2 regions of the Sedimentibacter sp. MB35-C1 genome follow, and region 1 is predicted to be linked to the other one. Evidence: a T-box and tRNA genes for the amino acid it is inferred to sense, from the RefSeq annotation. Region 1 holds a T-box; the other holds one or more tRNA genes.
What was found. A T-box is a leader RNA that pairs with one kind of tRNA and senses whether it is charged. The one in region 1 lies ahead of serS (serine--tRNA ligase), so its partner is inferred to be a tRNA-Ser.
Positions count from the first base shown of each region.

Region 2: it encodes a tRNA-Ser, which carries the amino acid that the T-box ahead of serS (serine--tRNA ligase) is inferred to sense. The anticodon was not compared.

Region 1 is NZ_CP133188.1:619,603-634,556, forward strand. It holds gene serS (serine--tRNA ligase) at 129-1,418, opposite strand; T-box leader at 1,564-1,762, opposite strand; gene sdaAA (L-serine ammonia-lyase, iron-sulfur-dependent, subunit alpha) at 1,831-2,730, opposite strand; gene sdaAB (L-serine ammonia-lyase, iron-sulfur-dependent subunit beta) at 2,730-3,413, opposite strand; gene RBQ61_RS02985 (dicarboxylate/amino acid:cation symporter) at 3,487-4,647, opposite strand; gene RBQ61_RS02990 (aldo/keto reductase) at 4,892-5,908, opposite strand; gene RBQ61_RS02995 (AI-2E family transporter) at 6,156-7,223, shown strand; gene RBQ61_RS03000 (TIGR01212 family radical SAM protein) at 7,399-8,319, shown strand; gene RBQ61_RS03005 (S-layer homology domain-containing protein) at 8,420-10,747, shown strand; gene RBQ61_RS03010 (ABC-F family ATP-binding cassette domain-containing protein) at 10,812-12,368, opposite strand; gene alr (alanine racemase) at 12,629-13,756, shown strand; gene glyA (serine hydroxymethyltransferase) at 13,766-14,954, shown strand, end outside.
Region 2 is NZ_CP133188.1:2,718,749-2,733,702, reverse strand. It holds rRNA gene RBQ61_RS13210 (16S ribosomal RNA) at 172-1,820, shown strand; tRNA gene RBQ61_RS13205 (tRNA-Ala) at 1,944-2,019, shown strand; rRNA gene RBQ61_RS13200 (23S ribosomal RNA) at 2,165-5,227, shown strand; rRNA gene rrf (5S ribosomal RNA) at 5,410-5,526, shown strand; tRNA gene RBQ61_RS13190 (tRNA-Asn) at 5,530-5,604, shown strand; tRNA gene RBQ61_RS13185 (tRNA-Leu) at 5,618-5,702, shown strand; tRNA gene RBQ61_RS13180 (tRNA-Met) at 5,715-5,790, shown strand; tRNA gene RBQ61_RS13175 (tRNA-Met) at 5,868-5,941, shown strand; tRNA gene RBQ61_RS13170 (tRNA-Glu) at 6,042-6,113, shown strand; tRNA gene RBQ61_RS13165 (tRNA-Val) at 6,237-6,309, shown strand; tRNA gene RBQ61_RS13160 (tRNA-Asp) at 6,386-6,462, shown strand; tRNA gene RBQ61_RS13155 (tRNA-Thr) at 6,520-6,595, shown strand; tRNA gene RBQ61_RS13150 (tRNA-Arg) at 6,644-6,720, shown strand; tRNA gene RBQ61_RS13145 (tRNA-Lys) at 6,736-6,808, shown strand; tRNA gene RBQ61_RS13140 (tRNA-Lys) at 6,826-6,898, shown strand; tRNA gene RBQ61_RS13135 (tRNA-Ser) at 6,904-6,992, shown strand; tRNA gene RBQ61_RS13130 (tRNA-Pro) at 6,997-7,070, shown strand; tRNA gene RBQ61_RS13125 (tRNA-Ile) at 7,081-7,157, shown strand; tRNA gene RBQ61_RS13120 (tRNA-Ile) at 7,177-7,250, shown strand; tRNA gene RBQ61_RS13115 (tRNA-Phe) at 7,255-7,330, shown strand; rRNA gene RBQ61_RS13110 (16S ribosomal RNA) at 7,619-9,132, shown strand; rRNA gene RBQ61_RS13105 (23S ribosomal RNA) at 9,458-12,518, shown strand; rRNA gene rrf (5S ribosomal RNA) at 12,701-12,817, shown strand; tRNA gene RBQ61_RS13095 (tRNA-Asn) at 12,821-12,895, shown strand; tRNA gene RBQ61_RS13090 (tRNA-Leu) at 12,909-12,993, shown strand; tRNA gene RBQ61_RS13085 (tRNA-Met) at 13,006-13,081, shown strand; tRNA gene RBQ61_RS13080 (tRNA-Met) at 13,159-13,232, shown strand; tRNA gene RBQ61_RS13075 (tRNA-Glu) at 13,333-13,404, shown strand; tRNA gene RBQ61_RS13070 (tRNA-Val) at 13,528-13,600, shown strand; tRNA gene RBQ61_RS13065 (tRNA-Asp) at 13,677-13,753, shown strand; tRNA gene RBQ61_RS13060 (tRNA-Thr) at 13,811-13,883, shown strand; tRNA gene RBQ61_RS13055 (tRNA-Tyr) at 13,904-13,988, shown strand; tRNA gene RBQ61_RS13050 (tRNA-Gly) at 13,991-14,065, shown strand; tRNA gene RBQ61_RS13045 (tRNA-Gly) at 14,081-14,154, shown strand; tRNA gene RBQ61_RS13040 (tRNA-Arg) at 14,218-14,291, shown strand; tRNA gene RBQ61_RS13035 (tRNA-Gln) at 14,298-14,372, shown strand; tRNA gene RBQ61_RS13030 (tRNA-Gln) at 14,386-14,460, shown strand; tRNA gene RBQ61_RS13025 (tRNA-Lys) at 14,474-14,549, shown strand; tRNA gene RBQ61_RS13020 (tRNA-Ser) at 14,552-14,640, shown strand; tRNA gene RBQ61_RS13015 (tRNA-Ser) at 14,659-14,745, shown strand; tRNA gene RBQ61_RS13010 (tRNA-Trp) at 14,759-14,831, shown strand; tRNA gene RBQ61_RS13005 (tRNA-Pro) at 14,853-14,926, shown strand; tRNA gene RBQ61_RS13000 (tRNA-Ile) at 14,937-14,954, shown strand, end outside.

The DNA.
Region 1 (14,954 bases):
TATTTTCATCATATGCTTAATTATATACTTAGCTTATTATTAGAATTGCAATAATGCTTTATATATTTTAACTAATCAGCCGCTATACTCTTATTTTCATAGTATAGCGGCCTAGTTCATATATTTTTCTAAACTGTGCATTTAATAACAGTCTTACCACCCATATACGGTCTGAGTGCTTCAGGAATATTTACTGAGCCGTCTGCATTCAAGTTGTTTTCTAAAAATGCTATCAGCATTCTCGGAGGCGCAACCACTGTATTGTTTAATGTATGAGCAAAATATTTATTTTTATTTTCATCTGCAATTCTTATTTTCAGTCTTCTTGCCTGAGCGTCGCCAAGGTTAGAACAGCTTCCAACTTCAAAATATTTCTGCTGTCTTGGAGACCATGCTTCAACATCAACTGATTTAACTTTCAAATCTGCTAAATCTCCTGAGCAACATTCCAGTGTTCTTACCGGAATATCCAATGTTCTGAACAAATCAACCGTATTCTGCCACAGTTTATCGTACCACATCGGGCTGTCTTCAGGTTTACATACAACAATCATTTCCTGTTTTTCAAATTGATGAATTCTGTAAACGCCTCTTTCCTCTATTCCGTGTGCTCCTTTTTCTTTTCTGAAGCACGGTGAATAGCTGGTTAATGAGTATGGAAGTGATTCTTCTGGCAATATTGTATCGATAAATTTTCCTATCATTGAGTGTTCGCTGGTACCTATTAAGTATAAATCTTCACCTTCAATTTTATACATCATTGCATCCATTTCAGCAAAACTCATAACTCCTGTAACCACCTCGCTGCGTATCATAAATGGCGGAACGCAGTAGGTAAATCCACGATCAATCATGAAGTCTCTGGCATAGGAGATAACTGCCGAATGAAGTCTTGCTATATCCCCCATTAAATAATAAAATCCGTTACCGGCAACCTTTCTTGCGCTTTCCAGATCAATGCCGTTGAATTTATCCATTATATCTGTGTGATAAGGAACTTCAAAATCTGGAGTTAAAGGCTCTCCAAACTTTTCAACTTCAACATTCTCGCTGTCATCTTTTCCTAATGGAACGCTAGGATCTATGATGTTGGGAATTGTCATCATAATTTTGAGTATTTTAGCTTCCAATTCTGTTTCTTTTTTTTCAAGAGCAGCCAATTCTTCCTGATTTGCCACAACTCTTTTCTTCAGCTCTTCTGCCTCTTCCTTTTTTCCCTTTGCCATTAATCCGCCGATTTCTTTTGAAATCTTATTTCTTTCTGCTCTCAATGTATCTGCTTTTAATTTTGCTTCCCTGTTTTCAACGTCTAAAGCAATCACTTCGTCTACCAAAGGCAGTTTGTTATCCTGAAATTTATTTTTTATGTTTTGTTTTACTATATCAGGATTCTCTCTTACAAATTTTAAATCTAACATACTACATCCTCCATATAAAATTCGCAGTCTCCATCACCGATTTGTTTACTCCCTGTCGGCCGTTCAAATTGGGATTTTGCTGCGTAAGTACTTACTCCATTTATCTGAAAAACAGAGTTAGAACTAAAAAAACTCCCGTCTCTGATTTAGAGACGAGAGATACTCGCGGTGCCACCCTAATTATTATACAAATGTATAATCACTTAGTAAGTTATCGCCCTTATACGTCCAGGTTAATTCCCTGAAAACTCCGGAACGGATTCAATAATAATTGTATCGGTTCACACCATCCACCGACTCTCTTAAACAATAAATTATTTACTGCTTTCCATCATAGTCATTTATTTAAATGTAATATACCCTAAGGGACCAAATTTGTCAAGCTTGATTTGGCTATTCATCAAAAGTTTATTTAAATTTTACTATTATATGTAGCCTTATCTCCAAATATTTCTTTTTTTAATTTTTCACCTGTTGGCGTTATGGCAACTCCGCCTTGAGCCGTTTCTCTCAACTCAGGAGGCATCTGCTTTCCTACCTTGTACATAGCCCATACAACTTCGTCAAAAGGTATCTTGCTTTTTACGCCTGCCATCGCCATATCCGCTGTTGAAAGAGCACTTACCGCCCCAGCAATATTTCTCTTAGCACAAGGAACCTCAACCAATCCTGCCACTGGATCGCAAACAAGCCCAAGGATATTTTTAAGTACAATTGCCGCAGCATCCAAAGCCTGCTCAGGTGTTCCTCCCATCATTTCTACAACTGCGGCTGATCCCATTGCCGCAGCCGAGCCGCATTCAGCTTGGCAACCACCTTCAGCTCCTGCCAATGTAGCGTTCTTTGCAATTATTATACCTACGCCGGATGCAGTAAATAATGCATTGATCATGTCGTCCTCGGACTTGTTTAACCTTTCTGCTGCAGAAATTATAACAGCAGGAAGGATTCCGCATGAACCGGCTGTAGGGCTTGCCACTATTCGTCCCATTGCTGCGTTGACTTCAGATGAAGAAATAGCCCTGGCCATTGCTCGCACCATAAAATCACCTGTCAAAGTTTTACCGCTGTCGGCATATTTTTTTAGTCTAAAAGCATCACCGCCGATTAAACCGCTCACGGATTTAATTTCTGTCTCTTGTGCCGTTGTTGAGGAATCAATCATTACCTGAAGACTTTTTCTCATTTTTTCAATGACTTCTTCTCTTGTGAAATCAGATCTTTCGATTTCGGACCTTATGGCATATTCACAAATCGAAATATTTTCTTTTTTACATAAATCTATTAACTCTGTGCCGCTTGAAACAAACATCATTTACCTCCTTCAATAATCGGATTTATGACTTTAACATTCTCGATTTCTTCTATTTTTCTGATTTGAGTAATTATATTTTCCGAAATTAAGCTATCTGTCTCCAGAGCCATTGTTGCCATTTTCCCCTTTGCACTTCTATAAACTCTCATGCTGGCAATATTTATATTATTGTTGTATAAAATAGATGATATTTTTGATATAACTCCAGGCAAATCTCTGTGCTGCGTCAATATTGTAGGGCGTTCACCGGTAAATTCAACATTCTGCCCATCTATATTAAATATTAGAATATTTCCCCCACCTATAGAACTTCCAGTTACTTCTGTTATTTGTCCATCTTTTTTTGTCAAAACAAATTTGACTGTGTTTGGATGAACATCTCCCAAATCTGTTTCGGTAAATTTTATCTCTATATCATTTTCAGCCGCAATTTCAAATGACTTTTTTAAATCTTCATCCCATGGATCCATATTAAGTATTCCGGCTACAAGAGCTTTATCTGTTCCGTGCCCTTTATACGTTTGAGCAAATGAACCATGAAGCAAAAATTCGGCCTTAACTATTTCTCCGCCTGCTATAATACTAGCTACCTTAGCTAACCTTGCTGCACCGGCAGTATGTGAACTTGATGGCCCAATCATTATTGGTCCAAGAATATCAAAAACACCATAATCTCGCATTTTATTCTCCTTGCAATATATTAATATGGCTTCCCTGCGGAAGCCATTGCAACCTTAATTTTCTGGTTGAGTTTTATTTAGATATTGTGTCAACTATCATTGCAACTGCCTGATCTCCTGATACATTACACGCCGTTCCGAAGCTGTCCTGCGCAATGTATAATGCAATCATTAACGCAATCATTGGCTCCGTAAATCCTAAAACTACTTCCAAAACACCTAGTGAAGCCATAACTGCACCTCCGGGAACTCCTGGAGCCGCAACAATTGTAATACCCAGCATTGCTATAAATCCTAAGAAAAGGTTAAAGCTCACAGGCATTCCGTTTAACAGCATTACAGACATCGCACATGTAGTAAGTGTAATTGTACTTCCTGACATATGAGTAGTTGCGCAAAGTGGTATGACAAATTCCCTTATTCCTTTTGAAATACCCATTCTTTCAGAGCACCTAATATTAACCGGAATAGTGGCAGCCGACGACTGTGTCCCCAAAGCTGTCAAATAGCCTGTTATCTGAATCTTCAAGCATGAAAATAAGTTTTTCTTTGAAATTGCAGTTCCTATAGCAAATTGAACTATAATTATTATTAAATGCATTGCAATAACTATTAAAAATACTTTCCAAAATACCGAAAATACTGTTGCAACCTGACCTGTATATGTCATATTTATAAATATACCAACAATATAGAGCGGAAGCAATGGTATAATTATATTTTCAATTACTTTTGTTATAATCTTTTGAAATCCGTCCGCAGCTTTTCTGAGAGGGTCGTTGTTTACAGCGGCAATTCCCAGTCCCAGAATAAATGCTAGAACCAATGCAGAAACAACAGGCATTATTGCAGGCATTTCAACTGTAAAATACGGCTCTAAAGCAGCTGTACCTTCTGTTATATCTGCTACTGCGCCTTTTACTATAAATGAAGGCAACATATTAATGCCTACAAAGTATGCAAATATACCTGAAAGTAATGTAAAACCATATGCTATCACAACTGTTACGCCGAGAAGTTTTCCTGCACCTGTTCCCAGTTCAGCGATACCGGCAGTTACAAAGCCTAGTATAAGCAACGGTATGATGAAACCCAGGAAGTTTCCGAATATTGAGCTTATTGTAATAAAAATTCTGCTGAACCAAAGTGGCGCAATACTTCCAAACACCAATCCAGCTATAATACCTATTATAATTCTGGGAATCAACCCTAATTTGAATTTTTTTTCCGTCATAATTTCTCCTTAAATATTAATTACCTTTATTATCTTAAACATAAATATAATTTTCAAATAGTATGATTTTAAATATGCCAAATTATATCATATTGACCAAAAACATTCTTCGTTTTTGGCTAAACAATGTTAATATAACCTGAAAATTTCTTTTTATTCTTTTAGTACTGTCACTCACATTAAACCTTACAATAAAAAAATCAATCTGAGAATTAAGTAATCCTACAAATTGATTTTATTAATCTTATAGATTTTTAAATGTTTCTACAGCATGCTTAAGTTTATCCACAATAGGAAGATTGTACGGGCATTTTCCTTCACATTTTCTGCACCTTACACATGCGGTAGCCTTGATCGGCATAGCTTCATACTTGTTTCTGCCATACTCTGGCAAATTATACCTTGTAACATATCCTTCAAAAAGAAAAACACTGGGAATATCTATTCCTTCAGGACATGGTTTGCAATAACCACATCGTCTGCAAAAATCATTTCCTAAAATTTCAACTTCCTTGTTCAACTCTTCTTGCTCTTCAATTGTGAGAGGCTCTGAACATTCACCTACAGATGCATTTTCAACAACCTGCTCAATTGAATCCATACCTGGTATTGCAACATTAATAAGATTACTGTTAATAATATATTTTAAAGATAATTTTTGTTTGGTAAATGCACCTCCGGCCATTGGTTTCATAGCTATAGTGCCCATATTCTTTTTCAGTGCTTTTTTAAATAACTCTACACCCTGCGATTCTACAGGATTAAAAGGAAATTGTATTGTTTCAAATTCATCATGTTCTATTGCTTTCATCATAAGTTCCTTAAGGTGTCCGGTTATACCTATGTGTTTTATTAGTCCCTGTTCTTTTGCTTCAAGCAATGCCTTAAGTGCTCCATCTTCTGAAAGCACCATGTCAAGCTGCTCCTGCTTGCCCACATTGTGAACTTGAAACAAATCAATATAATCAAGCTGCATGTCACTTAAGCTTTTCTCTATAGCTTTTTTCATAGAATTGTAGTCATAGCTCATAGATTTTGTTGCTATGTAAAAATTTTCTCTTCCTGCTTCTTTTAGTGCATTTCCAATGTATTTTTCACTTACCGTATATCCCTGAGCAGTATCAATAAAGTTAATTCCTCTGTTTTTCGCTTCTATTATAAGTTTTGTTGCATATTCCTGATCAACTCTTTGGATTGGTATTCCTCCAAAACCTATGACAGAAACATACATTCCTGTATTCCCCAGCAATACTTTTTTCATCTCATTCTCCCTATCTTAGTTATCGTTTTCTTTCATACTAAGATAATTATACCGCTACTCCAGTATACCGTCAACATTCTTCAAGTCCAAAAAGCAAGTATCCCGCAATTTATATATTGCGGGATAGCTTAATGATTTGGAAGAAGATAAAAAAAGTATTATCTAAATATAGTTATTTGCAAATTCTCTCTATTTATTCATATATTTTTATAATACTTAATACTAATTAACAGAAGAGGGTGATTGTTTGAAAAATTATTTAATTTTTCTGTCTATTTTTGTTGTAGGCATTTCCGTTTTCAGATTCATTTATTTAGAAAACGGCCTGTCAATTATTATTAATGTATGTTTTCCAATTATTGCAGGTATAATTATTGCTTCTATTTTTAATCCCATATTAGTCTTTATTCAAAAAAGATTAAAAATAAAAAATAGACATGCAGCAATTACATTTACCTTTTTATTTATTATTTTTATAATTTCAATTATAATTACAATTATTACACCAAATATAATATTAAGCATAAGACAGTTGATGAAAGATATTCCTGTATTGTTTTTTAAAGCAAGCAAATTTTTATCTGACTTTGGCAGTGAAAATGAGATTCTGCAAAATTATCTTGCTGAAATAACAAGCAAATTTTCTTACTTAATGTCATGGCTCCTTAATTTTGCAATTGAAAAGGTCATAAATATATTTTCTGCTATAGCAAATATGCTTCTTTCTATAATTATTGCTTTTTACATCTTAGTCGATAAGGAAAAAATTGAAAATTGGACCTTCCGTTTAAGTTGCACTATTTTCGGGAAAAAAGCATCCGTTGAAATGTTCAGAGTTATGCACAGCCTTTATGATAATGTATCAAACTATCTGGCAGGAAAAATAATCTCCTCAATAATATCGGGAATATTAATGTTTATCGGATCAAAGTATATAATAAAATCGCCCTATCCCGTAATTGATTCTATAATTATCGGAGCAACAAACATAATCCCTTACTTCGGTACTTTTATTGGCGGCATTCCAATACTGTTGATAAATGTTCTTTACGACTCCGAAAAAGGATTTCTAATGTTTATTTATATACTTATATTGCAACAGATAGATAATCTTGTTATTGACCCTAAAATTTTAAGCAGCAAGCTTTCAATTAAACCGATTATTATAATTATTGCAATTATAATAGGTGGAGGTTTTTTTGGACCTGTAGGCTTATTTTTAGCCACCCCCGTTGCTGCTCTTGCAAAAACTTCAATTGATGCTTTTATGAATTATAAACTTAATGGGAATTCAGATAATTTTTCCGTTAAATAATCTATACAAATATTTTCTTATTTATATGTATTTTTTTGATTTTTATAAAAATTGTGCACATTTGTGGATAAAACTGTTGACAACTGCCTAAAAAAGCATAAAATTTGTGTATAACTTCCTTAAACATTTTAGGAAGCCTGTGCATAACTCAAATTAACAAAGGTGAATTTTTAATATGTGGAACGATAAAAGATATCATTCATTAGACTATGAAATGAAAAAAATATTTGGCGAAAAAGGAATCAAGCTGTCTATAGACGGTAACTTTACCTGCCCAAACAGAGATGGGACAATAGGACGCAAAGGCTGTATTTTTTGCAGTGAAAGAGGATCAGGAGATTTTAATTCCCAAAAAGAAAAGTCTATTCCTGAGCAAATTGAAGAACAAAAACAAATTATGTCAAAAAAATGGAAAAGCAATGCATATATTGCATATTTTCAAAACTACACAAACACATACGATACTGTTGAAAGCCTGAGGAAAAAATTTTATGAAGCAATTAACTGTGAAGATATCAAAGGACTAGCCATAGCAACTAGACCTGACTGCATCAGCCCGGAAATACTGAGCCTTTTATCAGAGCTTAACTCCAAAACATTCTTGTGGGTAGAACTGGGCCTTCAGACTATTAATGATAATACTGCAGTATTTCTAAGACGAGGATACAAATCAGAACAGTTTGATATAACCTGCCGCAACCTGGAAGCTGCCGGTATACGAACAGTAGTTCACTTAATATTTGGAATTCCCGGGGAAACAAAGAAAGAAATGCTTGAATCAGTTAAGCACATCTCACAAAAAAATATGTGGGGAGTAAAACTTCACATGCTTCATATTTTACACAACACTGACTTGGCAAAGTACTATCAAAAAACACACTTTAAAATACTAACTTGTGAACAGTATGTTGATGTTGTATGTGATGCACTGGAACTTTTGCATCCGGATACTGTCATTCACAGATTAACAGGTGACGGAAAAAAGTCAGATTTAATAGAGCCCCGATGGACTCTCCATAAACTTAAAGTGCTTTCAGACATTGATAAAGAGCTAAAATCAAGGGACAGCATTCAGGGTAAAAATTTGCCATTGTAATGTTAATGTAATAGTAACTCTGCTTATTATATTATATAATTATTATTAGAAAATACTGTAATACAGTATTTTTTTATTTGATTAAATAGGGTGTATAAAAATGAGAAAATTTTTATTGATAGCAACAATTTTAATAATTGCTCTCTCCTCACTGACTACTGTCTATGGACAAAATTTTCCTGATGTAAGCAGCGATTTGCAGGAAGCAGTATCCCTTCTGTCAGGCTATGGCATAATTCATGGATATCCAGACGGAGAATTTAAGCCTGACAAGGATGTTACACGTGCAGAGATGGCTAAGATAGTAATGGTGGCAGCCGGGTACTCTGAATATTCGAAAAATATGACCTCTGTCTATGAGGACATGCACGGACATTGGGCAGAAAGTTATGTAGAACTTGCAAATGTATTTAACATAGTAAAAGGAATTTCACCCACTACATACGGACCGGATAATAAAATTAAATTTTCGGAAGCTTATACTATGATAATAAGACTCCTTGGATACAGCGACGAATCTTTAGAAGGGCTTTGGCCTTCTAATTATTATAAAAAGGCTGTAGAACTTAACTTGTTTCAAAACATTGATACCAATAAAGTATACGCCTCCAGAAGAGACATTACTCTTATGATTTACAACGCACTGGAGTGCGATTTGGTTAAAACTAAAGATAATAATACTGTATCTTCCACGGGGAAAAAATTAATTTCTAACATAGGGAAAGAAGAAACAAAGGAAATATCTATAAATGATCTTAAGATAGAAAATTTTGATTATACTGATTACCTTTTCAACAAGTGGAATGTATATTATGATATTGACGGTAATACAATTCATTTAACAAATCCTAGGTATAATGAATTTTCCGGCTCCGTAACAAGTTTGCTGACAAACAAAGTTATATTTGTTACTGATGACTTTGGAAATGTCAGAGCTTTCCAGCTTCCGGACATACCTATAGTAATAAACGGCGCAAAAAGTAGCTTCAGCAATTTAAGCGACAGCCGAATAAAAGTAATATATAAGGATGACTCCTTTAATGGTGATGTTATCGGAATAATCGCCTACAAGGAAACAGACGTGGCAGTAATTGATAGAAGCAGTCTTTATAAGGAAGGCAGCAAGTCTTTTGCAGGTAAAAATCTTCCTCTGAAAAGCAACGGTGAAATCAATTACAGCAAGCTGCACATTTCAGGAGATGCATCAACCTTAGAAGAAATTAAGGCTAATGATGTAGTATACTTTTATGAAGCAAAAGATACTTACAGGGGAGATTCCCTTACAATAAATGTTTTGAGAACACAAACAGAAGGTGTGGTAACAGGAATTCAAACTGTAGACAACAGCACATTTTACACTGTCAACAACATAAGTTATAAAACAGGAGAAAACTTTATACTCACAGAACAGGTTTCCGTTAACGATAATGTTGAATTACTTTTGGATAAAAGCAATAATATTGTTAAAATTAATATACTTAGCTATGGAAAATATCCTACAACTTTTGGCATAGTTCTGTCCTCATCAGACAGCACAAACGGAAATGCAGCGGTGAAAATACTAGACGAATTCGGGAGTTCAAAAACATATTCTCTCGCTGATAATTCAAGCGTAGTCACCATTGTTGAAGATGAGAATAATTTAATCAAAAAAACATATCTAAAAAAGAATGATATTGTTAAATTTGATCCTGTGTCAAACGAAACTCTGAAAATTATAAATTATGTTTCATCACCGACATATATTGCCAACAATTACACATCCGGCACACAAACTTTATCAAACGGGTATTGGATTACATCTGACTCATTTATAGTATACGAAGCGAACGGCAAATATCAATTGCTTGAACCCTACCAACTCGATACTTATCTTGTAGGAAAAGCAGTTATTGGATATAACGGACATATTGACGTATTATATTTAAGCAAAGGTATTAAAACCGAAAGTGAAATAACCGTGACTCCGGAAGTTCCTCAGACATTTAACGGTACCATTTACGGCATTATTAAAGGCGTCACAAAAATTGATGCTGCTACAAGCCATGTACAGTTCTTTAACAACAGCAATGTATTTTCAGTCTCAAACACATCAACAGCAGGCAAAAAAACGTCACTGGTTTTAAATGCATATGTAAGAGCTGAAATAACAAATGGAACTATTACAAGCATTGAGAAAGTAGCTTCAGAAACCGACAGAGTTAAAATCACACAAATTTATACAAATCAATTCCTGATAGATGGTATTACGTATATGGAATATTCTCCAAATTTGGCCGTATATATATGCTCAACAGACAAATCAGGAAATATTACGAACGTCAAGATAGGATTAAAAGAAAACATAAAATCCGGTTCAACCGCACAGCTGTATGATTTATATGGCAGCTTTGACGGGATAATCGATGTGGTACTTATATTTAACTAAAACTAAAGGTGCTGCTCTTAATTGAGTCTGCACCTTTATTATACTTAAAGTTTATCTATAACTGCTAAATTATTTTAGTCGTAAAATCTTCTATATTCCATACATCAGTAACAAAGCTCTCATAGAAGTACGGCTCATGGCTTACAAGCAATACCGTTCCCCTGAATTCGGACAATGCCTTTTCCAATTCATCCTTCGCTTCAGTATCTAAATGATTTGTTGGCTCGTCTAAAACAAGGAAGTTCAATTCCTTCAATAGTATTTTACACAATCTTACTTTTGCATTTTCGCCGCCTGAAAGCACCTTCATCATACTTGTTATATTTTCAGTTGTCAGTCCGCATCTTGCCAGTTCCAGTCTAACCTCATGGTTTGTAAGAGATGGATATTCGCTCCACACTTCATCCAGTGCAGTATTGGTGTTATTCTTAGAATCTTCCTGCTCGAAATAACCGTATGCCACATTTTCACCAAAAGATACGTTGCCGCTTACAGGAGGAATTATTCCCAGTATTGTTTTTAAAAGAGTTGATTTACCAAGACCATTTACCCCTGTAAGAGCAATTTTTTTATTTCTTTCTACCTGAAAACTCATGGGGTTAGTCAAAGGTTGATCATACCCAATAACAAGTTCCTTTGCTTCTATAAGAAACCTGCTTGGCGCCTTTGTTTCTTTAAATCTAAATGATGGTTTAGGTTTATCTCTGGGCCTTTCCAACACATCCATTTTCTCCAGCTGCTTCATACGGCTGTTTGCCATACCTCTGGTAGCAACTCTGGCCTTATTTCTTGCTATAAAATCCTCTAATCTTTCTATTTCTTTCTGCTGCTTTTCATATTCTCGTTCTTCTTTTTGCTTGTTCAGCTCATAAATTCTCTTAAATTCCTCATAATTTCCAACATACCTTGTTAGGTTGCAATTTTCAACATGGTAGATGATATTGCAGACGTTGTTGATAAAAGGTATGTCGTGGGAAATAAGTATAAATGCATTTTCATAATTTTGAAGATAGTTTGTAAGCCATTTTATATGATTTTCATCTAAGTAGTTTGTAGGCTCATCCAGCAGTAATATCACAGGATTTTGGAGCAAAAGTTTTGTAATCAGCACTTTTGTCCTTTGTCCTCCGCTCAGTTCATCAACAGCCTTGTCAAGGCCGATATCCGTAAGCCCCAAACCGTTTGCAACTTCTTCTATTTTTGAATCAATAATATAAAACCCGCTGCTGTCAAGTATTGTCTGAATATCCGCAGCATCTTCCATCATCTTGCTGACTTCCTCATCATCCGCGGATGCCATATCCTCATAAAGCTTCATCATTTCCTGCTCCATTTTAAATAAATCGTCAAAAGCAAGGCGAAGATTTTCTCTTATTGTTGTTCCGGGCTTTAAAGCGGAGTGCTGATCGAGATAGCCTACCGTCACTCTTTTTGACCACTGGACACTTCCCTCGTCAGGCATCAGTTTACCTGTAATAATATTTAAAAATGTTGACTTTCCCTCTCCGTTGGCTCCTATAAGAGCAACATGCTCACCTTTTAGAAGTCTGAACGACACATTATCCAATATTGCACGTGCTCCAAATCCGTGAGTTACATTTTTTACGTCTAAAACACTCATATATTCTCCTCATAAATAAATATTACAAAATTTATTTCAATTTAACTAAATATAAATTAACTATACAATCCTCTAATACCATCATATAATTATCCCTCATCTATAGCCTTATGTAATAATAATAAATATTGTATTGATTGTAAACACATTTTTTAGTTTCAACAAATTTTACGCTCAATTTTTTTTACATTTAATTGATTTAATTAAATTGGTTTGATATAATTGAACTGTAAGTAAATTTTAGGAGGAAATATTAAAAAATGAACGAAAAGTTAAGACCTGCCTGGGTCGAAATCAACAGAAATAAAGCAATTCACAACTTTTTAGAAGTAAGAAAGGCTGTTGGTCCGGATGTCAAAATCTGTGCCGTAGTTAAAGCTGACAGCTATGGCATGGGGGCAGTTGAACTTTCTAAGATGTATTTAGAAAACGGTGTCGACATGTTTGCCGTTGCAGTAATTTCCGAAGCTTTAGAACTCAGAGAAGAAATAAAAAACAAAGATATTTTGATTCTGGGCTATACTCCTGAAGAATTTTACGATGATGCAATAAATAATGACATAACTTTGGCAATATATAATTTTGAACTTGCAGAAAAATTAAACTCTGTTGCCAAAAAATTAAATAAAAAAGCAAAAATACATATAAAAGTTGAAACCGGAATGAACAGGCTTGGATTCCTGCCTACAGAAGAAAACGCTGATAAAGTAGCCGCCATTTTTAAAATGGAAAATATAAGCATCGAAGGTGCGTTCTCTCACCAATCGAAGGCAGATGAAAAAGATAAAACCACAGCTCACAAGCAAGCAGCAAGATTTGTTTCTTTCATGAAGATGTTGGAAAAAAGAAATGTTTCTGTTCCGATTAAACATATTGCAAACAGTGCAACAATAATAGATATGCCTGAGTATTATTATGACATGGTAAGGCCCGGAATCATACTTCCAGGATTCTATCCGTCAGATGAAGTAGATATGGAAAAACTGAAATTCGAAATATGTGTAACTTTAAAAGCAAAAGTAGCAAATGTAAAAACAATAGAAGCAGGAGAAGGCGTAGGCTATGGACATCTGTTCCATACTGAAAAATCTACTGTTGTTGGAACTATTCCTTTAGGATATGCAGACGGATATTCCAGATTGTTATCAAATAAAGGCTACATTGTTATAAAAGGCGTTAAATGCCCAATATTAGGGAAGGTATGCATGGATCAGTTTATGGTTGATCTGTCAGAGGTTAAAAATCCTCAAATCGGAGATGAAGCTATCATTTACGGTGACGGAACCGACGGTGCAATGACTGCAGAGGACGTAGCAAATATGAGAGGCACTATCTCATATGAGGTTCTCACTAATCTAGGCAAAAGACTTCCAAGAAAATACGTTTAGGAGATAATTATGAATTTTGATTTAGTCAAACAAAATGATATTGAACTCTATGAAGCTATGATGGAGGAAAAAAACAGACAAAATATAAACATCGAGCTTATCGCCTCTGAAAATTTTGTTTCAGAAGCAGTACTTGAGGCAATGGGAAGTCACTTGACAAATAAATATGCCGAAGGATACCCCGCAAAAAGATACTACGGTGGATGCGAATTTGTTGATAAAGTTGAAAATCTTGCCAGAGAAAGAGCCAAAGAAATTTTTGGAGCAGACCATGCTAATGTGCAGCCTCATTCAGGCTCAAATGCAAACTTCGGTGTTTACTTCTCAGTCCTAAAACCAGGAGACAAAATACTGGGAATGGATCTTTCGCAAGGCGGCCATTTAACGCACGGAAGCCCTGTAAATATGTCCGGCTCATACTTTAATGTTGTTTTCTACGGAGTAAAAAAGGATACCGAAACTATTGACTATGATGAAGTAAGAGAAATTGCAAAACGTGAAAAGCCAAAATTAATCGTTGCAGGAGCCAGTGCATATTCACGATTTATAGATTTTAAAGCATTCCGAGAAATTGCTGATGAAGTCGGAGCATATTTTATGGTTGACATGGCTCATATAGCAGGTCTTGTAGCAGCAAAACTTCATCCAAATCCGGTTGAATATGCTGATTTTGTAACTACAACTACTCATAAAACTCTGAGAGGCCCAAGGGGCGGCATGATACTTTGCAAAAAAGAATTTGCTCAAAAAATTGACAAAGCAATATTCCCCGGAATACAGGGAGGCCCTTTGATGCATGTGATAGCTGCAAAAGCCACATGTTTTAAGGAAGCCATGGAGGACAGCTTTAAAACTTATCAGCAACAGGTTTTATCAAATGCAAAGACTTTATCACAAGAACTTTCAAACAGAGGATTCAGAATAGTATCAGGCGGTACCGATAATCATTTAATGCTTGTTGATTTAAGAAATAAAAATCTTACAGGCAAGGAAGCAGAAAAAATGCTTGACGAAATTCATATTACAACAAACAAAAACACTATTCCGTATGACCCTCAAAGCCCATTTGTTACAAGCGGATTGAGAATAGGAACCCCTGCTGTTACAACACGAGGAATGAAAGAACCTGAAATGGTTGAGCTCGCTTCAATAATTGACGGTTTGCTGAGCAAGACTGAAGATGAAAAAGCTTTAAGAA
Region 2 (14,954 bases), 1.5 Mb from region 1:
TTGACAGCATCGACAAGATGTGATAAGATATTCAAGCTGTCGCAAAAAAACAGCGAAGAACCTAGACAATAAAACAGCATAAGAAACCTTTGAGAGTTCAAAGAAAAAAGAACTAAAGAACCAAAGTAAAGAAAGACAAAGATAAGCTAAGCGCTATCTTGAGCAAGAATATAAAACGAGAGTTTGATCCTGGCTCAGGACGAACGCTGGCGGCGTGCCTAACACATGCAAGTCGAACGAGATTTACTTTTTCACTGAGAGCTCGAACATCTACAACAAGCACAAAAGTGCACAATATAATAAGATGTAGAAAAACAGTGAGTTGCACATTTGTGCTTCACGCTAAACCCAAGTGACAACACACTTGAAATTCGAGAGCTAAGTGAAAAGGTAAATCTAGTGGCGGACGGGTGAGTAACGCGTGAACAATCTGCCCTGTACAAAGGAATAGCCTCGGGAAACCGGGATTAAAACCATATAACACTTGATGACCGCATGGTCGATGAGTCAAATCGTTAGAGGTATAGGATGAGTTCGCGTCTGATTAGCTAGTTGGTGGGGTAAAGGCCTACCAAGGCGACGATCAGTAGCCGGCCTGAGAGGGTGAACGGCCACACTGGAACTGAGACACGGTCCAGACTCCTACGGGAGGCAGCAGTGGGGAATATTGCACAATGGGGGAAACCCTGATGCAGCGACGCCGCGTGAGTGAAGAAGGTTTTCGGATCGTAAAACTCTGTCCTTGGTGAAGAAAAAAATGACAGTAGCCAAGGAGGAAGCCCCGGCTAACTACGTGCCAGCAGCCGCGGTAATACGTAGGGGGCGAGCGTTGTCCGGATTTACTGGGCGTAAAGGGTGAGTAGGCGGTAGTATGTGTCAGATGTAAAAGGCTAAGGCTTAACCATAGTTAGCATTTGAAACTGTATTACTTGAGTGCAGGAGAGGTAAGCGGAATTCCTAGTGTAGCGGTGAAATGCGTAGATATTAGGAGGAACACCAGTGGCGAAGGCGGCTTACTGGACTGTAACTGACGCTGAGTCACGAAAGCGTGGGTAGCAAACAGGATTAGATACCCTGGTAGTCCACGCTGTAAACGATGAGTGCTAGGTGTTGGCCAGCGATGGTCAGTGCCGAAGTAAACACAATAAGCACTCCGCCTGGGGAGTACGGTCGCAAGACTGAAACTCAAAGGAATTGACGGGGACCCGCACAAGCAGCGGAGCATGTGGTTTAATTCGAAGCAACGCGAAGAACCTTACCAAGGCTTGACATCCCCTTGACCAGTGCAGAGATGTACTCTCTTCTTCGGAAGCAAGGGAGACAGGTGGTGCATGGTTGTCGTCAGCTCGTGTCGTGAGATGTTGGGTTAAGTCCCGCAACGAGCGCAACCCTTATCCTTAGTTGCCAGCAGGTAAAGCTGGGCACTCTAAAGAGACTGCCGATGATAAATCGGAGGAAGGTGGGGATGACGTCAAATCATCATGCCCCTTATGTCTTGGGCTACACACGTGCTACAATGGTCGGTACAAAGGGAAGCGAAAGAGCAATCCGGAGCAAATCCCAATAAACCGATCCCAGTTCGGATTGTAGGCTGCAACTCGCCTACATGAAGTCGGAGTTGCTAGTAATCGCGAATCAGAATGTCGCGGTGAATGCGTTCCCGGGTCTTGTACACACCGCCCGTCACACCATGGAAGTTGGTAATACCCGAAGTCGCTGAGCTAACCGCAAGGAGGCAGGCGCCGAAGGTAGGATCAATGACTGGGGTGAAGTCGTAACAAGGTAGCCGTATCGGAAGGTGCGGCTGGATCACCTCCTTTCTAAGGAGAACTAAAGGACTTATGCTGTTTTATTGCTTATTTAAAAACAATAAAAATTATGTATTTTAAATAAGACTGTTGAGCTAACAGTATAAAGTGGCTCTTTTTAAAACCAAATAATGTGGGGGTATAGCTCAGCTGGGAGAGCACCTGCCTTGCAAGCAGGGGGTCAGGAGTTCGAATCTCCTTATCTCCACCACTTTAACGACAAAGTTAAAGCGATACAGAACTTTGAAAATTGCATAGGAAAATGAAAAGAGAAGACATTAGTTAAATTCAAATTTTAAATAATAAATACAATTTAACCAAAAAAAAATGTTATGAAGACATAACAATGACAAACAGGTCAAGATAGAAAGGGCTAAGGGCGAATGCCTTGGCACTGGGAGCCGAAGAAGGACGTGGCAAACTACGAAATGCTGCGGGGAGGCGTAAGCAGCCGATAATCCGCAGATATCCGAATGAGGAAACTCACATAAGGTAAACCTTATGTATCATACAGTGAATAAATAGCTGTATGAGGGGAACGAGGGGAACTGAAACATCTAAGTACCCTTAGGAAGAGAAAATAAAAAATGATTCCGTAAGTAGCGGCGAGCGAAAGCGGAAGAGCCCAAACCAAGTAGAAATACTTGGGGTTGAGGACATATCAAAGAGACAGAAAACTGTAGCCGAAGAGAGCTGGAAAGCTCCTCCAAAGAATGTGATAGACACGTAAGCAAAACAGTTTGAAGCGAGGATATGATCCAGAGTACCACGGGACACGAGGAATCTTGTGGGAAGCAGGGAGGACCACCTCCCAAGGCTAAATACTACCCAGTGACCGATAGAGAATAGTACCGTGAGGGAAAGGTGAAAAGAACCCCGGGAGGGGAGTGAAAAAGAACCTGAAACCCTGAGCCTAAAAACAGTGGAAGCACAAAAGTGTGACCGCGTACTTTTTGTAGAACGGGCCAACGAGTTACAATATGCAGCAAGGTTAATAACCAAAGGTTAGGAGCCGAAGAGAAATCGAGTCTGAAAAGGGCGAAAGTTGTATGTTGTAGACCCGAAACCGGGTGACCTATCCATGTGCAGGTTGAAGCTAGAGTAAAATCTGGTGGAGGACCGAACCCATTAGCGTTTAAAAGCTACGGGATGACGTGTGGATAGCGGTGAAATTCCAATCGAACCCGGAGATAGCTGGTTCTCCTCGAAATAGCTTTAGGGCTAGCCTCAAGTAAGTATAGTGGGGGTAGAGCACTGAATGGTCTAGGGGCGTTATACGTTACCAAAACCTATCAAACTCCGAATACCATATATATGTTGCTAGGGAGTCAGACTATGTGAGATAAGTTTCATAGTCAAAAGGGAAACAGCCCAGATCACCAACTAAGGTCCCAAAATATAGATTAAGTGGAAAAGGATGTAAAACTACACAGACAACCAGGATGTTGGCTTAGAAGCAGCCATTCATTAAAAGAGTGCGTAATAGCTCACTGGTCGAGTGGTTTTGCGCCGAAGATGTCCGGGGCTAAAATCTATTACCGAAGTTGTGGGATGTCGTAAAGCTCTTCATCTGTTCAATGAAACGATAACTGAGGACATCTCAGTTCAAAATCCTTCATTAATTAAAATAGATAAAAAGGAAGGATTTTTGAAAAGCTCTAACGGGGCTAAAATCAAAATTGAGCGAATGAAGAGATTTACGACATCGGTAGAGGAGCATTGTGTACGGATAGAAGCACTACCGAAAGGAGTCGTGGACTGTACAGAAGAGAGAATGTTGGCATGAGTAGCGAAAGGTGAGTGAGAATCTCACCCATCGAAAGCCTAAGGATTCCTGAGGAAGGCTCGTCCACTCAGGGTAAGTCGGGACCTAAGCCGAGGCCAAAAGGCGTAGGCGATGGACAACTGGTTGAAATTCCAGTACCACCTTTAAGCGTTTGAGAAATGGGGTGACACAGGAGGGTAAGCTGGCGCACAGCTGGAAAAGTGCGTCTAAGTAAGTAGGGAGACGATACAGGCAAATCCGTAACGTCAATCCTGAGATACGAATGGGAGCGAAAATAAGTAGTGAAGCAGCTGAGCCCACACTGTCAAGAAAAGCCTCTATCGAGCAAGAAGGTGCCCGTACCGTAAACCGACACAGGTAGGCAAGGAGAGAATCCAAAGATGAGCGGAAGAACTATTGTTAAGGAACTAGGCAAAATGACCCCGTAACTTCGGGAGAAGGGGTGCCCTTCAGAGTGAAGACAGAACTGTTGGAGCTTAGAAGGGCCACAGAAAACAGGCCCAAGCGACTGTTTACCAAAAACACAGGTATCTGCTAAATCGAAAGATGAAGTATAGGTGCTGACACCTGCCCGGTGCTGGAAGGTTAAGGGGAGAAGTCATCGAAAGAGAAGCTTTGAACTTAAGCCCCAGTAAACGGCGGCCGTAACTATAACGGTCCTAAGGTAGCGAAATTCCTTGTCGGGTAAGTTCCGACCCGCACGAAAGGTGTAACGATTTGGGCACTGTCTCAACAATAGATCCGGTGAAATTGTAGTACTCGTGAAGATGCGAGTTACCCGCGGCAGGACGGAAAGACCCCATGGAGCTTTACTGCAGGCTGACATTGGAATTCGGTAGCAATTGTACAGAATAGGTGGGAGGCAGAGAAATCGGTACGCCAGTATCGGTGGAGCCAACGTTGGGATACCACTCTATTGTTACTGAATTTCTAACATGATACCGTGAACCGGTATATGGACACTGTCAGTTGGGCAGTTTGACTGGGGCGGTCGCCTCCGAAAGAGTAACGGAGGCGCTCAAAGGTTCCCTCAGCACGGTCGGAAATCGTGCGAAGAGTGTAAAGGCAGAAGGGAGCTTGACTGCGAGAGAGACATCTCGAGCAGGAACGAAAGTTGGACTTAGTGATCCGGTGGCACCGAGTGGAAAGGCCATCGCTTAACGGATAAAAGCTACCCTGGGGATAACAGGCTTATCTCCCCAAGAGTCCACATCGACGGGGAGGTTTGGCACCTCGATGTCGGCTCGTCTCATCCTGGGGCTGAAGCAGGTCCCAAGGGTTGGGCTGTTCGCCCATTAAAGAGGCACGCGAGCTGGGTTCAGAACGTCGTGAGACAGTTCGGTCCCTATCCGCCGTGGGCGCAGGAAATTTGAAGGGAGCTGTTCCTAGTACGAGAGGACCGGAATGGACAGACCGCCGGTGCATCAGTTGTCACGCCAGTGGCATAGCTGAGTAGCTGAGTCTGGATTAGATAAGCGCTGAAAGCATCTAAGCGCGAAACTAGCCCTAAGATAAGATTTCCCATCACGCAAGTGAGTAAGACCCCCGATATGTTAACGGGTTGATAGGTTGCATGTGTAAGTGCAGCAATGCATTCAGCTGAGCAATACTAATAGGTCGAGGTCTTGACCTCAAAGATGCCCTAACCCAATTTTTTCGACTAAAAGGAGAAAAAAATTGAAGGTAGGTCATTCGCAACGAATTCCCAATTTATGCGACGCAAGGAGCAAGTAAATTGGTAAATGAGACTGCGCAAAAATGTCTAATCTAAAAATTCCTATGCGATTTTGAAAGTTCTGAAAGAACTTTTATATATCTGGTGACAATAGCGAAGAGGACACACCCGTACCCATCTCGAACACGGAAGTTAAGCTCTTCAGCGCTGATGATACTTGGCGGGCAACTGCCTGGGAAAGTAAGACGTCGCCGGGTTATTCCGAGGTAGCTCAATGGTGGAGCAACCGGCTGTTAACCGGTAGGTCGTGGGTTCGAGCCCCACCCTCGGAGCCAACAAAGATACAAAGCCGAAGTGGCGGAATTGGCAGACGCACAGGACTTAAAATCCTGCGAACCTCAAATTCGTACCGGTTCGAGTCCGGTCTTCGGCATCAATGAATTTTCGCGGGATAGAGCAGTTGGAAGCTCGTCGGGCTCATAACCCGGAGGCCGTTGGTTCGAATCCAGCTCCCGCTACCAAAAGTAATTAAGCTCAAGACTAAGCGTTTCTGAGCATTCAAATAACACTTTAAAGTACACTTGTGTTATTGAAATATGGCGGCGTAGCTCAGTTGGCTAGAGCATGCGGTTCATACCCGCAGTGTCAGCGGTTCAAATCCGTTCGCCGCTATCAAGATGCCCTAACCCATTTTTTCAATTAATATTGGGAAAAAGATGATGGTAGGTCATTGGCAGCAAGTTCAAAATTTTTGAACGAGAATGTACAATAAGGCCCTATGGTCAAGCGGTTAAGACACCGCCCTTTCACGGCGATAACCCGGGTTCGAGTCCCGGTAGGGTCATGATGCCCTAACCCCATTTTTCAGAGTTTCTTTCTGAAAAATGGATGGTAGGTCATATGTAACGAATTCCCAATTTTTGTGACGTAAGGAGCAGAAAAATTGGTGAATGAGACTGCAAAATATGGAAGCTTAGCTCAGTTGGGAGAGCATCTGCCTTACAAGCAGGGGGTCATAGGTTCGAGCCCTATAGTTTCCACTTAAGTCCTAACTTCATTAATCAGATTTTTCTGAAAAGTGTTGGTAGGTCAAATGCAGTGATTAACTGCAAAAGCGGCCTGGTAGTTCAGTTGGTTAGAATGCCAGCCTGTCACGCTGGAGGTCGAGGGTTCGAGCCCCTTCCAGGTCGCCATTAAAAAAAAGAAGTATAGTCGAAGAAGTAATTTATTGGCGTAAAACAATTATATATGCTGGTGTAGCTCAATTGGTAGAGCAACTGACTTGTAATCAGTAGGTTAGGGGTTCAAGTCCTCCCACCAGCTCCATAATATTTAAAAGAAAATTTTGAGGATTTAACACAATAAAAATACTGAGCACCCATAGCTCAGTAGGATAGAGCAACGGACTTCTAATCCGTGTGCCGGGGGTTCGAATCCTCCTGGGTGCACCATTTAAATTTTAATATGACTCATTAGCTCAGCTGGTAGAGCACCTGACTCTTAATCAGGGTGTCCAGGGTTCGAGTCCCTGATGGGTCACTCAGCAAAATTAATACGATCCATTAGCTCAGCAGGCAGAGCACTTGACTTTTAATCAAGGTGTCCGGCGTTCGAATCGCCGATGGATCATTATTGGAGAGGTATCGAAGTGGTCATAACGAGGCGGTCTTGAAAACCGTTTGGGTGTAAGCCCGCGTGGGTTCGAATCCCACCCTCTCCGCCATTAACGGGGCGTAGCGCAGTTTGGTAGCGCATCTGGTTTGGGACCAGAGGGCCGCGGGTTCAAATCCTGCCGCCCCGATACTTAAAGCGGGCTTATAGCTCAGGTGGTTAGAGCGCACGCCTGATAAGCGTGAGGTCGATGGTTCGAGTCCATCTAAGCCCACCATACCAAAACAATTTGTTTTGGGCCTTTAGCTCAGTTGGTTAGAGCGCCCGGCTCATAACCGGTAGGTCCAAGGTTCGAGTCCTTGAAGGCCCATTGTGCCCAGATAGCTCAGTCGGTAGAGCAGGAGACTGAAAATCTCCGTGTCCGTGGTTCGATTCCGCGTTTGGGCACCATTTTTTAATAATTTATATAAAAACAAAAATTTATAAGATATTTTAAAATGTAATTGACATTCAGAAATGATTATGGTAAACTAACAAAGCTATTCAGAAATGAAGCAAAAAAAATAGTTGACAACATTGACAAGATGTGATAAGCTATTCAAGCTGTCGCAAAAAACAGCGAAGAACCTAGACAATAAAACAGCATAAGAAACCTTTGAGAGTTCAAAGAAAAAAAGAACTAAAGAACCAAAGTAAAGAAAGACAAAGATAAGCTAAGCGCTATCTTGAGCAAGAATATAAAACGAGAGTTTGATCCTGGCTCAGGACGAACGCTGGCGGCGTGCCTAACACATGCAAGTCGAACGAAGTATGTTTTTCGGAATATACTTAGTGGCGGACGGGTGAGTAACGCGTGAACAATCTGCCCTGTACAAAGGAATAGCCTCGGGAAACCGGGATTAAAACCATATAACACTTGATGACCGCATGGTTGATGAGTCAAATCGTTAGAGGTATAGGATGAGTTCGCGTCTGATTAGCTAGTTGGTGGGGTAAAGGCCTACCAAGGCGACGATCAGTAGCCGGCCTGAGAGGGTGAACGGCCACACTGGAACTGAGACACGGTCCAGACTCCTACGGGAGGCAGCAGTGGGGAATATTGCACAATGGGGGAAACCCTGATGCAGCGACGCCGCGTGAGTGAAGAAGGTTTTCGGATCGTAAAACTCTGTCCTTGGTGAAGAAAAAAATGACAGTAGCCAAGGAGGAAGCCCCGGCTAACTACGTGCCAGCAGCCGCGGTAATACGTAGGGGGCGAGCGTTGTCCGGATTTACTGGGCGTAAAGGGTGAGTAGGCGGTAGTATGTGTCAGATGTAAAAGGCTAAGGCTTAACCATAGTTAGCATTTGAAACTGTATTACTTGAGTGCAGGAGAGGTAAGCGGAATTCCTAGTGTAGCGGTGAAATGCGTAGATATTAGGAGGAACACCAGTGGCGAAGGCGGCTTACTGGACTGTAACTGACGCTGAGTCACGAAAGCGTGGGTAGCAAACAGGATTAGATACCCTGGTAGTCCACGCTGTAAACGATGAGTGCTAGGTGTTGGCCAGCGATGGTCAGTGCCGAAGTAAACACAATAAGCACTCCGCCTGGGGAGTACGGTCGCAAGACTGAAACTCAAAGGAATTGACGGGGACCCGCACAAGCAGCGGAGCATGTGGTTTAATTCGAAGCAACGCGAAGAACCTTACCAAGGCTTGACATCCCCTTGACCAGTGCAGAGATGTACTCTCTTCTTCGGAAGCAAGGGAGACAGGTGGTGCATGGTTGTCGTCAGCTCGTGTCGTGAGATGTTGGGTTAAGTCCCGCAACGAGCGCAACCCTTATCCTTAGTTGCCAGCAGGTAAAGCTGGGCACTCTAAAGAGACTGCCGATGATAAATCGGAGGAAGGTGGGGATGACGTCAAATCATCATGCCCCTTATGTCTTGGGCTACACACGTGCTACAATGGTCGGTACAAAGGGAAGCGAAAGAGCAATCCGGAGCAAATCCCAATAAACCGATCCCAGTTCGGATTGTAGGCTGCAACTCGCCTACATGAAGTCGGAGTTGCTAGTAATCGCGAATCAGAATGTCGCGGTGAATGCGTTCCCGGGTCTTGTACACACCGCCCGTCACACCATGGAAGTTGGTAATACCCGAAGTCGCTGAGCTAACCGCAAGGAGGCAGGCGCCGAAGGTAGGATCAATGACTGGGGTGAAGTCGTAACAAGGTAGCCGTATCGGAAGGTGCGGCTGGATCACCTCCTTTCTAAGGAGAACTAAAGGACTTATGCTGTTTTATTGCTTGCTTTAAACAAAAGTAAAGCAAGACTGAAGGATACAGTATAAAACCACAGAACTTTGAAAATTGCATAGGAAAAAAAGAGAAGATGCCTTACCCAATTTTTTCGACCGTAGGAAGAAAAAAATTGATGGTAAGACATTCGCAATGAATTCCCAATTTATGCGACCATAAGGAGCAAAAAAATTGGAGAATGAAACTGCGAGACATTGAGAAAAGTTAAATTCAAATTTTAAAAAACAAATACAATTTAACCAAAAAAAATGTTATGAAGACATAACAATGACAAACAGGTCAAGATAGAAAGGGCTAAGGGCGAATGCCTTGGCACTGGGAGCCGAAGAAGGACGTGGCAAACTACGAAATGCTGCGGGGAGGCGTAAGCAGCCGATAATCCGCAGATATCCGAATGAGGAAACTCACATAAGGTAAACCTTATGTATCATACAGTGAATAAATAGCTGTATGAGGGGAACGAGGGGAACTGAAACATCTAAGTACCCTTAGGAAGAGAAAATAAAAAATGATTCCGTAAGTAGCGGCGAGCGAAAGCGGAAGAGCCCAAACCAAGTAGAAATACTTGGGGTTGAGGACATATCAAAGAGACAGAAAACTGTAGCCGAAGAGAGCTGGAAAGCTCCTCCAAAGAATGTGATAGACACGTAAGCAAAACAGTTTGAAGCGAGGATATGATCCAGAGTACCACGGGACACGAGGAATCTTGTGGGAAGCAGGGAGGACCACCTCCCAAGGCTAAATACTACCCAGTGACCGATAGAGAATAGTACCGTGAGGGAAAGGTGAAAAGAACCCCGGGAGGGGAGTGAAAAAGAACCTGAAACCCTGAGCCTAAAAACAGTGGAAGCACAAAAGTGTGACCGCGTACTTTTTGTAGAACGGGCCAACGAGTTACAATATGCAGCAAGGTTAATAACCAAAGGTTAGGAGCCGAAGAGAAATCGAGTCTGAAAAGGGCGAAAGTTGTATGTTGTAGACCCGAAACCGGGTGACCTATCCATGTGCAGGTTGAAGCTAGAGTAAAATCTGGTGGAGGACCGAACCCATTAGCGTTTAAAAGCTACGGGATGACGTGTGGATAGCGGTGAAATTCCAATCGAACCCGGAGATAGCTGGTTCTCCTCGAAATAGCTTTAGGACTAGCCTCAAGTAAGTATAGTGGGGGTAGAGCACTGAATGGTCTAGGGGCGTTATACGTTACCAAAACCTATCAAACTCCGAATACCATATATATGTTGCTAGGGAGTCAGACTATGTGAGATAAGTTTCATAGTCAAAAGGGAAACAGCCCAGATCACCAACTAAGGTCCCAAAATATAGATTAAGTGGAAAAGGATGTAAAACTACACAGACAACCAGGATGTTGGCTTAGAAGCAGCCATTCATTAAAAGAGTGCGTAATAGCTCACTGGTCGAGTGGTTTTGCGCCGAAGATGTCCGGGGCTAAAATCTATTACCGAAGTTGTGGGATGTCGTAAAGCTCTTCATCTGTTCAATGAAACGATAACTGAGGACATCTCAGTTCAAAATCCTTCATTAATTAAAATAGATAAAAAGGAAGGATTTTGAAAAGCTCTAACGGGGCTAAAATCAAAATTGAGCGAATGAAGAGATTTACGACATCGGTAGAGGAGCATTGTGTACGGATAGAAGCACTACCGAAAGGAGTCGTGGACTGTACAGAAGAGAGAATGTTGGCATGAGTAGCGAAAGGTGAGTGAGAATCTCACCCATCGAAAGCCTAAGGATTCCTGAGGAAGGCTCGTCCACTCAGGGTAAGTCGGGACCTAAGCCGAGGCCAAAAGGCGTAGGCGATGGACAACTGGTTGAAATTCCAGTACCACCTTTAAGCGTTTGAGAAATGGGGTGACACAGGAGGGTAAGCTGGCGCACAGCTGGAAAAGTGCGTCTAAGTAAGTAGGGAGACGATACAGGCAAATCCGTAACGTCAATCCTGAGATACGAATGGGAGCGAAAATAAGTAGTGAAGCAGCTGAGCCCACACTGTCAAGAAAAGCCTCTATCGAGCAAGAAGGTGCCCGTACCGTAAACCGACACAGGTAGGCAAGGAGAGAATCCAAAGATGAGCGGAAGAACTATTGTTAAGGAACTAGGCAAAATGACCCCGTAACTTCGGGAGAAGGGGTGCCCTTCAGAGTGAAGACAGAACTGTTGGAGCTTAGAAGGGCCACAGAAAACAGGCCCAAGCGACTGTTTACCAAAAACACAGGTATCTGCTAAATCGAAAGATGAAGTATAGGTGCTGACACCTGCCCGGTGCTGGAAGGTTAAGGGGAGAAGTCATCGAAAGAGAAGCTTTGAACTTAAGCCCCAGTAAACGGCGGCCGTAACTATAACGGTCCTAAGGTAGCGAAATTCCTTGTCGGGTAAGTTCCGACCCGCACGAAAGGTGTAACGATTTGGGCACTGTCTCAACAATAGATCCGGTGAAATTGTAGTACTCGTGAAGATGCGAGTTACCCGCGGCAGGACGGAAAGACCCCATGGAGCTTTACTGCAGGCTGACATTGGAATTCGGTAGCAATTGTACAGAATAGGTGGGAGGCAGAGAAATCGGTACGCCAGTATCGGTGGAGCCAACGTTGGGATACCACTCTATTGTTACTGAATTTCTAACATGATACCGTGAACCGGTATATGGACACTGTCAGTTGGGCAGTTTGACTGGGGCGGTCGCCTCCGAAAGAGTAACGGAGGCGCTCAAAGGTTCCCTCAGCACGGTCGGAAATCGTGCGAAGAGTGTAAAGGCAGAAGGGAGCTTGACTGCGAGAGAGACATCTCGAGCAGGAACGAAAGTTGGACTTAGTGATCCGGTGGCACCGAGTGGAAAGGCCATCGCTTAACGGATAAAAGCTACCCTGGGGATAACAGGCTTATCTCCCCAAGAGTCCACATCGACGGGGAGGTTTGGCACCTCGATGTCGGCTCGTCTCATCCTGGGGCTGAAGCAGGTCCCAAGGGTTGGGCTGTTCGCCCATTAAAGAGGCACGCGAGCTGGGTTCAGAACGTCGTGAGACAGTTCGGTCCCTATCCGCCGTGGGCGCAGGAAATTTGAAGGGAGCTGTTCCTAGTACGAGAGGACCGGAATGGACAGACCGCCGGTGCATCAGTTGTCACGCCAGTGGCATAGCTGAGTAGCTGAGTCTGGATTAGATAAGCGCTGAAAGCATCTAAGCGCGAAACTAGCCCTAAGATAAGATTTCCCATCACGCAAGTGAGTAAGACCCCGATATGTTAACGGGTTGATAGGTTGCATGTGTAAGTGCAGCAATGCATTCAGCTGAGCAATACTAATAGGTCGAGGTCTTGACCTCAAAGATGCCCTAACCCAATTTTTTCGACTAAAAGGAGAAAAAAATTGAAGGTAGGTCATTCGCAACGAATTCCCAATTTATGCGACGCAAGGAGCAAGTAAATTGGTAAATGAGACTGCGCAAAAATGTCTAATCTAAAAATTCCTATGCGATTTTGAAAGTTCTGAAAGAACTTTTATATATCTGGTGACAATAGCGAAGAGGACACACCCGTACCCATCTCGAACACGGAAGTTAAGCTCTTCAGCGCTGATGATACTTGGCGGGCAACTGCCTGGGAAAGTAAGACGTCGCCGGGTTATTCCGAGGTAGCTCAATGGTGGAGCAACCGGCTGTTAACCGGTAGGTCGTGGGTTCGAGCCCCACCCTCGGAGCCAACAAAGATACAAAGCCGAAGTGGCGGAATTGGCAGACGCACAGGACTTAAAATCCTGCGAACCTCAAATTCGTACCGGTTCGAGTCCGGTCTTCGGCATCAATGAATTTTCGCGGGATAGAGCAGTTGGAAGCTCGTCGGGCTCATAACCCGGAGGCCGTTGGTTCGAATCCAGCTCCCGCTACCAAAAGTAATTAAGCTCAAGACTAAGCGTTTCTGAGCATTCAAATAACACTTTAAAGTACACTTGTGTTATTGAAATATGGCGGCGTAGCTCAGTTGGCTAGAGCATGCGGTTCATACCCGCAGTGTCAGCGGTTCAAATCCGTTCGCCGCTATCAAGATGCCCTAACCCATTTTTTCAATTAATATTGGGAAAAAGATGATGGTAGGTCATTGGCAGCAAGTTCAAAATTTTTGAACGAGAATGTACAATAAGGCCCTATGGTCAAGCGGTTAAGACACCGCCCTTTCACGGCGATAACCCGGGTTCGAGTCCCGGTAGGGTCATGATGCCCTAACCCCATTTTTCAGAGTTTCTTTCTGAAAAATGGATGGTAGGTCATATGTAACGAATTCCCAATTTTTGTGACGTAAGGAGCAGAAAAATTGGTGAATGAGACTGCAAAATATGGAAGCTTAGCTCAGTTGGGAGAGCATCTGCCTTACAAGCAGGGGGTCATAGGTTCGAGCCCTATAGTTTCCACTTAAGTCCTAACTTCATTAATCAGATTTTTCTGAAAAGTGTTGGTAGGTCAAATGCAGTGATTAACTGCAAAAGCGGCCTGGTAGTTCAGTTGGTTAGAATGCCAGCCTGTCACGCTGGAGGTCGAGGGTTCGAGCCCCTTCCAGGTCGCCATTAAAAAAAAGAAGTATAGTCGAAGAAGTAATTTATTGGCGTAAAACAATTATATATGCTGGTGTAGCTCAATTGGTAGAGCAACTGACTTGTAATCAGTAGGTTAGGGGTTCAAGTCCTCCCACCAGCTTTGTAACATTAAAAAAATAAGGAAGAGTTCCCGAGTGGCTAAAGGGGACGGACTGTAAATCCGTTGGCACCGCCTTCATTGGTTCGAATCCAATCTCTTCCACCATTGCGGAAGTGGCTCAGTGGTAGAGCATCGCCTTGCCAAGGCGAGGGTCGCGAGTTCGAATCTCGTCTTCCGCTCCAACATAAATTTATTTTGCGGGTGTAGCTCAATGGTAGAGCCCCAGCCTTCCAAGCTGGTCGCGAGGGTCCGATTCCCTTCACCCGCTCCAATATAACCTATTCAAATTCTTAAGAAATTTTTTAAAAATTTGGTAGTTTTTAGAAATTACTGAGCACCCATAGCTCAGTAGGATAGAGCAACGGACTTCTAATCCGTGTGCCGGGGGTTCGAATCCTCCTGGGTGCATTTTAGTGGGGTATCGCCAAGCGGTAAGGCACCAGACTCTGACTCTGGCATTCGTGGGTTCAAATCCTACTACCCCAGCCAAAGAATAAAGAATTGGGATGTCGCCAAGCGGTAAGGCACTAGACTTTGACTCTAGTATGCGTAGGTTCGAATCCTGCCATCCCAGCCATTTAATTTATTATGATCCATTAGCTCAGCAGGCAGAGCACTTGACTTTTAATCAAGGTGTCCGGCGTTCGAATCGCCGATGGATCACCATTGGAGAGGTATCGAAGTGGTCATAACGAGGCGGTCTTGAAAACCGTTTGGGTGTAAGCCCGCGTGGGTTCGAATCCCACCCTCTCCGCCAAATTAAACTATGCATAATGGAGAAGTACTCAAGTGGCCGAAGAGGCTCCCCTGCTAAGGGAGTAGATCTGACAAGGATGCGAGGGTTCAAATCCCTCCTTCTCCGTAAGTTACATAGTAGGAGTGTAGTTCAGTCGGTAGAACATTGGTCTCCAAAACCAAGTGTCGTGGGTTCGAGTCCTGCCACTCCTGTTTAAAATAGTTTTTATGCAACGGGGCGTAGCGCAGTTTGGTAGCGCATCTGGTTTGGGACCAGAGGGCCGCGGGTTCAAATCCTGCCGCCCCGATACTTAAAATGGGCTTATAGCTCAGGTG